2 linked regions of the Rhodopseudomonas boonkerdii genome follow. The protein of the gene in region 1 interacts with the protein of each later gene in a pairwise test. Links are inferred from orthologs where the notes say so. Each region holds a gene or a part of one and is shown on either strand. Other genes may lie near its edges.

The links. Proteins that work in one complex are often made in the same cells at the same time.
Region 2: the proteins of hflC (region 1) and ftsH interact in binary tests that used the Escherichia coli proteins (3 or more experiments, as listed by UniProt). The link is inferred for Rhodopseudomonas boonkerdii from one-to-one orthologs.

What each region holds. Positions count from the first base shown.
Region 1 is NZ_CP036537.1:1,931,202-1,939,387, reverse strand. What follows is about bases 2,689-5,687. They hold hflC (protease modulator HflC), read right to left. Parts: upstream 4,634-5,687; coding sequence 3,743-4,633; downstream 2,689-3,742. Other genes in these bases: hflK (FtsH protease activity modulator HflK), read right to left, coding at 4,630-5,687; E0H22_RS09040 (DUF2065 domain-containing protein), read right to left, coding at 3,390-3,590; E0H22_RS09045 (Do family serine endopeptidase), read right to left, coding at 2,689-3,189. Outside these bases: tRNA (adenosine(37)-N6)-dimethylallyltransferase MiaA, read right to left, coding at 1-593; phosphoserine phosphatase SerB, read left to right, coding at 597-1,499; more of E0H22_RS09045, read right to left, coding at 1,663-2,688; more of hflK, read right to left, coding at 5,688-5,784; E0H22_RS09025 (dihydrofolate reductase), read right to left, coding at 5,937-6,464; E0H22_RS09020 (MetQ/NlpA family ABC transporter substrate-binding protein), read left to right, coding at 6,859-7,668; E0H22_RS09015 (LLM class flavin-dependent oxidoreductase), read right to left, coding at 7,736-8,186.
Region 2 is NZ_CP036537.1:1,368,639-1,372,525, reverse strand. The notes cover bases 973-3,887. They hold ftsH (ATP-dependent zinc metalloprotease FtsH), read right to left. Parts: upstream 3,431-3,887; coding sequence 1,514-3,430; downstream 973-1,513. Other genes in these bases: tilS (tRNA lysidine(34) synthetase TilS), read right to left, coding at 3,627-3,887; E0H22_RS06385 (GntR family transcriptional regulator), read left to right, coding at 973-1,445. In the rest of the region: E0H22_RS06390 (ABC transporter substrate-binding protein), read right to left, coding at 1-559; more of E0H22_RS06385, read left to right, coding at 762-972. UniProt on the Escherichia coli protein: Acts as a processive, ATP-dependent zinc metallopeptidase for both cytoplasmic and membrane proteins. Plays a role in the quality control of integral membrane proteins.

The DNA.
Region 1 (8,186 bases):
GCAGTCACGCCATCCGGCGGCAACAACGGCGGCAGCGCGTTATTGTGCCAGTCGGTCAACGCGCGACCGGTGGCCTCGATCACTTCCAGCGCCCGCGCGATGCGGGTGCGGTCACGCACATTTAGTTTTGCGGCGGAGACGGGATCGCGCGCGGCCAGCTCCGCATGCAGTGCCTCCGGGCCGTTGCGCCCGAGCCGGGCGCGGACGTCGTCGCGAATGGTATCGGGGATCGGCGGCACAGCGGAAAGTCCGCGGGTCAGCGCTTTGAAGTAGAGCCCGGAGCCGCCGATGAAGATCGGCAGCTTGCCGGCCGCGCTCACCTCGTTCAGCACATCACGCGCCGCATCGACCCAGGCCCCGGCAGAAAAGTTCACCGCCGCATCCACGGTGCCATAGAGACGATGTGGAGCCGTGGCCTCCTCTTCCGGGGTCGGCCGCGCGGTCAGCACGCGCAGATCGCGGTAGACCTGCATGCTGTCGGTATTGATGACCACACCGTCCCGCGCGCGCGCCACCGCCAGCGCCAGCGCCGACTTGCCGCTGGCGGTCGGCCCTGCGATAAGCAGCGCTCTGTTATCCGGCCTGGAACTCACGTCATGTCTCTCGTCGCTACCCTGATCTGCAACCCCGCCGATCCCGCTCTCGATAGCACGGTGCTCGACGGTCTGCGCGCGACCCTGCCAGGCGATACCACGATCCACTGGCTGGACGACGGCGTCGCCGCCGACATCCTGTTCGCTCCCGAGAACAATAGCACCACCGACCAGATCATCTTCGCCGACCGTCTGCGCGCCGCGCGCGGCGACATGCCGATCGACGTGGTGGTGCAGCCTGTGCTCGATCGACGCAAGAAGCTTTTTCTGGCCGACATGGATTCCACCATGATCGGCCAGGAATGCATCGACGAGCTGGCGGATTTCGCCGGCCTCAAGGCCCATGTGGCCGCGATCACCGAACGCGCCATGCGCGGTGAGATCGAGTTCGAGCCGGCGCTGCGCGAGCGCGTGGCGCTGCTGAAGGATCTGCCGGTCGGCGTGGTGGATGAGGTATTGACCGAGCGCATTACGCTAACGCCGGGCGGCAGCGCACTCGTGCAGACCATGCGTGCCAATGGCGCCTATACCTGCCTTGTCTCCGGCGGCTTCACTTTGTTCACCGCCAAGGTTGCGGAACTGGTCGGCTTTCAGGAGAACCGCGCCAACGAACTGCATGTACAGGACGGCAAGCTGACCGGCACTGTTGCCGAGCCGATTCTCGGCAAGGCCGCCAAACTCGCGACGCTGCAGGAATTGCGCGAGAGCTTCGATCTCGACAATCTCGATACGCTGGCCGTCGGCGACGGCGCCAACGATCTGGCGATGATCCAGGATGCGGGTCTCGGCGTCGCCTATCACGCCAAGCCGGCCGTGGCTGCAGCCGCACATGGGCGGATCGACTTTGGCGATCTCACCGCGCTGCTCTATGCGCAGGGATATCGGCGCGGCGAGTTTGTGAGCTAGCACACTCGTCATTCCGGGGACGGACCGACGCCACCGGCGGCGGGACGGAGCCCGGAATCCCGATGTGCCAATCACCTGCGGCAGTCCCGACGGAGAGTGCCTGTCTCACATCGAGGTTCCGGTTCGCTCGCGCTATGCGCGAGCGCCCCGGAACGACAGTGCTTTACTGCACGCTCAGCGCAACAAACCGCAGCTCGCCTTCGCCGTTCGAGACCAGCAGCAACACCGACTTCTTGCCGTCCTTCTTCACGGCATCGATGCGCTTCTTGACATCGGCAGCATTGGTCACCGCCTCCTGCGCGACCTCGACAATGACGTCGCCGGCCGAGAGGCGCTTGTCGGCGGCATCAGAACCGCTGTCGACGCCGGTGACAACAACGCCCTTCACGCTGTCCTTGATCTTGTACTTCGTGCGCAGCTCCTTGCTGAGCCCGGTCAGATCGAGGCCGAGCGCCTTCTGCGTCGCCGGCTTCTCCGCTTCCGGCGCCGCTTTCAGCGAGGCCTGCACCGGCTTGTCGTCCTCCAGGCGGCCAAGGGTGACCTTCCTGGTCTCCTCCTTGCCCTTGCGGATGATCAATACGTCCACGGCCTTGCCGACCGGACTGGCGGCGACGGCGCGCGAGAGGTCCTTCGGCTCCTTGACGTCCTTGCCGTCGAACTTCACCACCACGTCGCCCGTCTCCAGACCGGCCGGCTTGGCCGGGCCTTTCTCGTCGATGCCGGCGATCAGCGCGCCGCGGGCGGGCTTGATATTGAGGCTTTCGGCGATCTCGTCGGTGACCGGCTGGATGCGAACGCCGAGCCAGCCGCGACGCACTTCCTTGTATTCGCGGAGCTGATCGATCACGCCAGCCACCGTCTTTGACGGCACCGCGAAACCGAGACCGATGGAACCGCCGGTCGGCGAGATGATCAGCGTGTTGACGCCCACCACCTCGCCATCGAGATTGAACAGCGGGCCACCCGAATTGCCGCGATTGATCGAGGCGTCGGTCTGGATGTAGCTGTCGTAAGGACCGTTATTGATGTCGCGGTTACGCGCCGAGACGATGCCCGCGGTGACGCTGCCGCCGAGTGAGAACGGATTGCCGATGGCAATTACCCATTCGCCGAGACGCAGCTTGTCGCTGTCGCCGAACTTCACGGCCGTCACCGGCTTCACCGGGGTGAATTTCAGCAGCGCGAGATCGGTCTTCTTGTCGACACCGACGAGCTCGGCCTTGATCTTGGTGCCGTCGTTCTGGATCACCGTAATCTCGTCGGCGCCGTCGATGACGTGATTGTTGGTGACCACGAGGCCCGAGGTGTCGATGATGAATCCCGAGCCGAGCGAATTGGTCTTGCGCGGCTGCAGGCCGCCGCCCTTCTCGCCGCCGCCGCGGCCACCGCGATTCTTGAAGAAGTCCTCGAAGAATTCCTCGAAGGGCGAGCCCGGTGGCAGTTGCGGCATCGCACCGCGATTGCCGCCCTCGCCGCCATTCTTCGCCTCCACAGTCGAGGTGGTGGAAATGTTGACCACCGAGTCGATCACTTTTTCGGCGACATCGGCAATGCCGTCGGGGCCCCGGGCCAACGCTGGCGGCGCGGAGATGCCGACCAGCGCACCGACCGCGATTGCCGCGATCAGCGGACGCAAGCCGAAATTGCGCACGCGGCGCTGTGAAAGGGGTGCGAGAGTCGCGATGGGCATAGGTGTAACGTCTCCTGACGAGAGTCGGCGATTTGCGCGCAGAGTGCGCCCGAACCACACGATTGCGCAAGCCTCGCGGAACCTTGGGGCAACGGTCGCGACGCTCCCATTTGAGCGTCAGATTGCGGCGGAATGCAGATAGACCCGTTCGCGATCGTCTTGATCGCGCTGCGCTTTTGGACAGACAGCGCGGGACGCGTCTAGCGCCGCACGAACCAGATCAGGATCAGCCCCCCCACCGCGGAGATGATGCCAGCCAGCCGCAGTACGCTGTCGGGAGAGGCCAGCGCGCTCTTCATGGCACGTCGCATCCAGCCGGGAAAACCGAGAAACAGAATGCCTTCGAACACGAGCAGTATCCCCAAACCGATGAGGAAGTCGGTCAACGCTATGGACCCCACCGGTATCAACTCCCGAACTTTCGCACCCTGACGTTTCTTGGCGCAGTCTTCTGAAAAGCAAATGAGGCGCATCGTGTGACGATGCGCCTCATCCTTAGATCAGACTTGCCGCGAACGCAAAACGTACAGGCCGTTTGCGCCGCCGCGCGTCGTTATGGTCGTGCCGGGGCCGGCTTGCCGGTCGGATTGGCGAAGAAGCGGAAGAATTCCGAATCCGGCCGCAGCAGGTAACGGGTATCGTTCTGCTTCAACCCGTTCTCATAGGCCGTCATCGAGCGGTAGAACGCGAAGAAGTCGGCGTCCTTGCCATAGGCCTCCGCGAACAGACGGTTACGCTCGCCGTCGCCGTCACCGCGAATCTGTTCGGCCTGCGAGTTCGCGTCCGCGATGATGACCGTCGCCTCACGGTCCGCCTTGGAGCGGATCTCCTGAGCCTTCTGGCCGCCCTGTGCGCGGAACTCGGCCGCCTCACGCTGACGTTCGGTCTGCATGCGCTGATAGACCGCTTGGCTGTTCGCCTCCGGCAGATCGGCGCGACGGATGCGGACGTCGATGACCTGGATGCCATAACCGTCGGCCTCGCGGTCGAGCTGGTCGCGAATCTTGTTCATCAGACCTTCGCGGTCGTCACGGACGATCTGGATGAAGTTGACCTCGCCTAGCACACGGCGCATGGCGGCGTTGAGCAGCGTGGTCAGCTGGATGTTGGCAGCCTGAATGGTGCCGATGCTCTGATAGAAGCGCAGTGCGTTCTTGATGCGATAGCGCGCGAATGCATCCACCACGAGACGACGCTGGTCGTTGGCGATGACTTCCTGCGCGGGATTCTCGAGATCGAGAATGCGCTTGTCGATGGTGATCACGCTGTCGACGAACGGCACCTTGAAGTTCAGGCCGGGCTCGGTGACCACACGCACGGGTTCACCGAGGCGAACCACGAGGGCCTGCTCGGTCTGGCGCACCGTGTAGAGCGAGCCGAAACCGACGATGACCAGCACCAACAGCACGATCAGCGCAACGATACCTGAGATACCGGATTTCATCGGTTGCCCCCACTCTGCTGAGGCTGACCAGATGTCGCCGGTGGCTGACGTCGCGGCGTCAGTTCGTTCAAGGGAAGATAAGGCACGACGCCTTGCGAAGCGCCGGCGCCCGAGCCGGAATCGTTGATCAGCTTCTCGGCGCCGTGGAGAATCTTCTCCATGGTTTCGAGGTACAGACGTTCACGGGTCACGTCCGGCGCCTTCTTGTATTCTTCATAGACCTTCAGAAAGCGCGCGCTCTGGCCCTTGGCCTCGGCGATCGCCTGTTCGCGATAACCTTCGGCGACCTGCAGGATCTGCGCGGCACGGCCGCGTGCGTCCGGTACGACGCGGTTGGTATAGGTCTGCGCTTCGTTCTGCAGTCGCTGGGCGTCGGCCTGCGCCGCCTGCACGTCGCGGAACGCATCGATGACCTGAGCGGGCGGATCGACCTTCTGCAGCTGCACCTGCTGGACTAGGACGCCGGCGCCGTAACCGTCGAGCGTCTTCTGCATCAGTTCCTGCACCTGCGTCTCGGTGGTGGTGCGTGCGCCGGTGAGAATCGGCTGGATGTTGGCACGGCCGACCACTTCACGCATCACACTCTCGGCGACCGCCTTCACGGTGCCTTCCGGGTTCTGGATGTTGAACAGGAAGTTGCCCACGCCATCCGGCTTGATACGCCAGAGCACGGTGAAATCGACATCGACGATGTTCTCGTCGCCGGTGAGCATCAGACTCTCTTCCGGCACGTCGCGCACGGTGCGACCACGGCGACCGGTGTCTTCGAGGATCGACATGCCGACCGACAGCGTCGACACGCGCAGCGCCTTCGGCAGCAACACGGTCTCGATCGGATAAGGCAGATGATAGTTCAGACCTGGCTGCACGGTGCGCACATGTTTGCCGAAGCGCAGCACGACGCCGAGCTCTTCGGACTGCACGCGGAAGAAGCCGGACAGTCCCCAGATCGCACCCGCGATGACGAGGACCAGGAAGATGCCCATACCGCTGATGAAGCCACCCGGCAGCATCGATTGCAGCCGGTCCTGCCCCTTGCGCAGAAGATCCTCAAGATCGGGCGGCCTCGGTCCGGACGACTGCGGACCCGATCCCCAGGGTCCTTTCGGGCCGGGCCCCCATGGGCCACCGCCTTGATTCTTCCACGGCATTCAAACTCTCCTCTGCGCGGCCGGAGTGCCCGGTCTCGCCACGTTTGCATGGCTTTATAGGGGACGGACCCTGCTCTTACAACGCGGGGCGCCTGACCGTTGCAGCTAAGCGTAACGCTCTGTTTTTCAATGTTAACGGGCGAAAAACGAGGTCAGTTCGAAGGCCGCCGGCAATATGTCACATAGGAGAAATCGACACTGTCCTCGCCCTTGGCGGGATGCCTGACGCGGCCGGTTTCTTCCCACACAGCGCGATCCACCGGCGGTATGGTGGTATCGCCGACGGGATGCGCATGAACCTCGGTGACCTCGAGGCGATCTGCATGGGGCATCCACTGCGCGTAAATCTCCGCGCCGCCGACAATGGCGATCTCTGGCGCCGAACGGCGCAATGCATCGCCAACGGCGATGGCGCGCGCGTCGGCCAGGGATGTCACGACAACGGCGCCGTCCGCCGTGTAATGGGCATTGCGCGTGATCACGATATTGGTGCGGCCAGGCAACGGGCGGCGCGGGAATGACTCGAAGGTCTTACGGCCCATGACGATGGGCTTGCCCATCGTCAGCGCCTTGAAGCGCTGCATATCCGACTTCAACCGCCACGGGATGGTGTTGCCATTGCCGATCACCCCATTTTCGGCGACGGCATAGACGAGCACGATGTCTGGCAAGATCTTCATGGTCAAACCGCGACCCCAGCCTTGAGCAACGCGCAAGATGCGACGCTGGACGGTTTTCCGGTCAGGAGTTCCACCGCTATCTTCACTCTCATCAACGGGATTCCATAGAAGCCACCAACAGCGTCCGAAAGCCACCGACCTTAGTCATATCTGATTCCGGGGCGAACGAACGACGCCGATACAATGAGTCTGCCTCTCGGAATGAAGGGAGCGACGCAACGAAAGTTGCGAATGCTCCATTCGGCGATCCGCACCCGTCTTTCTTCCTCCAAAGCCTCAACTAAACGAAAGTCGATTTCATTGACGCCCGAGGCGCCAATCATGGATCATTTTGAAGTGGAGCAGCGCCAGCCTGCTCCTTGATTTTGCTGAAACACATCCGGACCTGATCTTCATGACCATCGCATCACGCTTTCTCGGCATTGCCCTCTCGGCGATCGTTCTCTCTTTGCCTGCTATTCACGCTCACGCGGCTGACAAGCCGCTGAAAATCGGCGTCTCCGCCGGCCCCTATGGCGACATCCTGCGCGAAGCTGCCCGCCTTTCGGAGAAAGAGGGCCTGAAGGCCGAAATCATCGAGTTCACCGACTGGAACCAGCCCAATGCGGCGCTCCAGGCCGGCGACATCGACCTCAACAATTTCCAGCATCGCTTCTATCTCGCCAACCAATCGAAAGCCCGCGGCTACAAGCTCGCCGCGCTCGATGAGTCGATCCTGGTCCCCGCCGGCATCTTCTCGAAGAAGTACAAGAAAGCCACCGAAATCCCCGATGGGGCCAAGATCGCCATCCCGAACGATCCGACGAATGCCGCGCGCGCACTCCTGCTGTTCGAGAAGGCCGGCCTCCTCAAACTGAAGCCCAACACCGGCCTGTCCGCAACCATTCTCGACGTGGCGGAGAATCCGAAGAAGCTACAAATCGTCGAAATCGACGCCGCACAACTGCCCCGGTCGCTCGATGACGTCGCCGCGGCGTTCGTTTCGTCGAACTATGCCTATCTGGCTGGCCTCGCTCTCAACACGGCGCTTGTTGCCGAGACCGAAGTGGCCGAAGCAAAGCCCTACTTCACGCTGATCTTTGCCGCGCGCGACGATCGCAAGGACGAAGCGGCCCTCAAGAAGTTCATCGCAATCTACCGTTCGCAGCCGGTGAAGGACTTCATTATTGCCAAGTTCAATGGCTCAATCCTGCCAGCCTGGTAAACTTCCCGGCAGCATGGACGCAAAAGCCCGCGCTTCCGGCGCGGGCTTTCTGTTGAGGAACGTCGACTCATCCCCGCGCTGCTTTAAGAAAGCGCGTTTCTCTCACGCGCGGAAACACCTGCTCAGCGAAGCGCTGCATTTCGGCCTCGAACGGCTGAAATTGCAGCATGAAGAGCTCGATCCCAGCCGCGTGAAACTCGCGGATGCGCGCGGCAACCGTATCGTAGCTCCCCACCAGACCGGCGGCAGTTCCGCCATTGGTACCGACGCGCGGTGTCTTCTGCATGGTCTGCATCATCACCACCTTCGGATCGGTGTTGGCACGCTGAATGGCCTTCATCGGCGCATCCTGCGCCGCCAGCGCCAACAGGCGCTGATGCGCCTGCTCCGCCTCCGCGTCAGTTTCCCGTGCGATAACAAAGGCGGAAAGCCCGAAACGCAGCGGCACCCCAGCGCGCGGCCGGGATGCCACATCGGCGATGAGCGTCGCTACGTCGCTCAAGGGCTGTCCGTTGATA
Region 2 (3,887 bases), 570 kb from region 1 along the record:
CGCGGCCAAAGTCGTCATTCTGCGAGAGGATAGCGAACTTCGCTTCGGGATTTTTCATCAGCGCGTAGCGCGCATATAGCCGCGCCTCGTAACGGAATGGCGCCATCACTCCCATTGTCGCTTGAGGATATTGTGCAATGTCGCCGAACTTCGACGCGCCGGAGGCTATGAATAGTTGCGGGATCTTCTTGCCCTGCAGATATTTGGCAATCGCGGTGTTGTGCGCGGTACCCATGGTGGAGAAGATCAGCGCGACTTCGTCGTTTTCCACCAGTCGCCGCGTTTGCTCCACCGTCTTCGGCGGTACGTAGCTATCGTCGAGTGATATCAGGTTGACCTTGCGGCCGTTGATGCCGCCGCGGTCGTTGACCATCTTGAAATAAGCAACTTCGCCCTTGCCCAAGACACCGAAAGCAGAGACCGGACCGCTATAAGGCATGGTCTGGCCAATCCTGATTTCAGTTGCTGTCACCCCGGGATAATTCTGCGCGAAACAAGGCGTCGCAACAGTGACAATGGCCGCGAACGCGAAGATTTTGGATCCGAACTTCAGTCGCATGTGATGTCCCCTCCGGTTCTTTTGATGACGCCGCGTTGAGCGGTCTGGATCAGCCAAGCCTCCTTGTTGGAAGTCTTGCGCAGGCGATCCGGCAGCAATCTTAAGGCTGCCCACCAACTTGGCAACATAAAATATATTTTTCTTAGAAAGTAGATTTTATAGACGCTCTCGCTTACGATTCCAAACGCTTCGGGAGCCTTTCATGTCCACCAGCGCCACTCATACGATTTACGAACGGTTGCGCTCCGATCTGCTGACAGGCCGGCGGCGACCGGACGAGCGGCTCAAAATAAATGAACTTGGCCTCGCCTTTCAGGTCAGCATCGGTGCCGTCCGCGAGGCCTTGTCGCGACTGACGTCAGAAGGCCTCGTCATTGCCGAGCCACAACGCGGCTTTCGCGTTGCGCCAGTCTCTCTGGCCGACCTCCGGGATCTGACGATGGTGCGCACTGAGATTGAGGTACGATGTCTGCGGCGCGCCATCGCATGCGGTGACGCCGCCTGGGAGGCGGCCATCATCGCCAGCCATCATCGGCTTGTTCGCACCGAACTGCATCCGAAGGACGGACGACCTGGTTTCAGCGATGGCTGGCTCGCTGCTCATGCTGATTTTCACAGGATGCTGACCAGCGCCTGCGACAGTCCATGGTCGCTCAAGTTGCGCGAGATGCTGTTCACGCAAAGCGAGCGCTACCGCGATCTGGCACTGATAGCTGACAAAGGGGAACGCGACGTGCAGCGCGAGCACCGCGAACTCATGGAAGCCGTGCTGGCCCGTGACGTCGATCTGGCCATCACGCGCATAACTGCTCATCTCGCGCTAACGACTAAAAGCATCGAAACGGCATTTCACAGGCAGCCGGCAAACGATTCCGGACACCGCTGAATCGCTGCAATAAAAAACCGCCTCGGAGTGAAACCGAGGCGGTGTTATTCTTCAAACAGACTTGTCGGTTACGCCTGCGGCTGCGGCTCCATGCCCGAATCCGGGCGTGGGCGCGGCTTGCCTGCGGGCGGCACGGCGGAGGTGCGCGGACCGGTCGGCTCCAACACCGACTCGCGGTTCGGCTTCTTGCCTTCAAGCAGATCCTTGATCTCGTCGCCGCTCAGGGTCTCGTATTCGAGCAGCCCCTTGGACAGGGTTTCGAGATCGTCGCGCTTTTCGGTGAGGATACGGGTGGCTTCCTTGTAGCCATCCTCGACGAGGCGGCGCACTTCCTGATCGATCTTCTGCGCCGTCGCTTCGGAGACGTTCTGCTGGCGATTGACCTGCATGCCGAGGAAGACCTCGTCATTGTTCTCGCCATAGGAGACCGTGCCGAGCTCTTCCGAGAGGCCCCATCGGGTCACCATCATACGCGCCAGACGGGTGGCCTGGTCGATATCCGACGATGCACCGGAGGTGACCTTGTTACGACCGAAGATCAACTCCTCGGCAACGCGGCCGCCCATCATGATGGCGAGGCGCGACGTCATCTGCTCCAGTGACATCGACATCTTGTCGCGCTCAGGCAGCTGCATGACCATACCCAGCGCACGGCCGCGCGGAATGATCGTCGCCTTGTGGATCGGATCGGTGGCGGGGACGTTGAGGCCGACGATGGCATGGCCGCCTTCGTGATAGGCCGTCAGCATCTTCTCTTCCTCGGACATCACCAGCGACTTGCGCTCGGCGCCCATCATGACCTTGTCCTTGGCCTCTTCGAACTCGGCCTGGGTCACCATCCGCTTGTTGCGACGCGCGGCAGTCAGCGCGGCTTCGTTGACAAGGTTCATCAGGTCCGCGCCGGAGAAGCCAGGCGTGCCACGGGCGATGGTCTTGAGGTTGATATCCGGCGCCAGCGGCACCTTGCGGACATGGACCTTGAGGATCTGTTCGCGACCGACGACGTCCGGGTTGGGCACCACGACCTGACGGTCGAAACGGCCCGGACGCAGCAGCGCGGGGTCGAGCACGTCCGGACGGTTGGTGGCGGCGATCAGGATTACGCCCTCATTGGCCTCGAAGCCGTCCATCTCCACCAGCAACTGGTTGAGGGTCTGCTCGCGCTCGTCATTGCCGCCGCCGAGACCGGCGCCACGATGACGACCGACCGCATCGATTTCATCGATGAAGATGATGCAAGGCGCGTTCTTCTTAGCCTGCTCGAACATGTCGCGCACGCGGCTGGCGCCAACACCGACGAACATTTCGACGAAGTCCGAACCCGAAATGGTGAAGAACGGCACATTGGCTTCGCCCGCGACCGCGCGCGCGATCAGCGTCTTGCCGGTGCCGGGAGGGCCGACCAGCAGCACACCGCGCGGAATGCGTCCGCCGAGACGCTGGAACTTGCCGGGATCGCGGAGGAATTCGACGATCTCCTGCAAATCCTGCTTGGCTTCGTCGACACCTGCCACGTCCTCGAAGGTCACGCGGCCATGCGCCTCGGTGAGCATCTTGGCGCGCGACTTGCCAAATCCCATCGCCTTACCGGCGCCGCCCTGCATCTGACGTGACAGGAATATCCAGACGCCGATCAACGCAATGAACGGCAGCCACGAGACGAGCAGTGAGACGAACCACGGCACGTTGTCACCCGGCGCCTTCGCGGTGATCGAGACCTTGGCGTCATACAGGCGCTTGATGAGCGTCGGATCGCTCGGCGCGTAGGTGTGGAAAGTCGAACCGTTAGTATAGGTGCCGTTGATCTCCGGCCCCTGAATGACGACGTCGCGCACCCGGTTCTGATCGATATCGGTCAGGAGCTGCGAGAACGGAATGTCCTGCGAGGCGGCGCGCTGACCCGGATTCTGGAAGAGCGTGAACAGCGCCAGCAGCAACAATACGATAATGACCCAGAGGGCGAAATTGCGCAGGTTCGCGTTCATCGATCTTCCTTCGTCACCGCTGAAATCCGCGGCTCTCTTCCCTTGATTCGCCACAAGGCGATCACCCTGGGTCAGTCGGTTGCAATTTAAGTGCGACCGGGGCCGCTGCCAAGGGAACTGGGACGGACTATTTAGCGCATCTAGGCGCTTTTCCGGTTCAAATGATGGCGGTGCACGGCCTCTTTTCGGGAGGTGGTTAAGGCCTTTTCCGTGCAATGGAGCGACGAAGCGGCGCCGGTGTGATCTTCAGCCGGTTGCGGGTTAGCGAAATGACGGCACCAGCGAGGGTCTGCTTCAGCAGAATACCGTTTCCGCCCGGCCGCATTGCTTGTTCCATCGCCAGAGACAGGCTTTCGACCTTGCCGAGCTCGGTGGGCCCTTCGTGGCCGATCGCATTGATCATCCGCAGCAGGAGCCGGACACGAATTTCCTCGGCCAGCCCCATGAAGGCCACAGT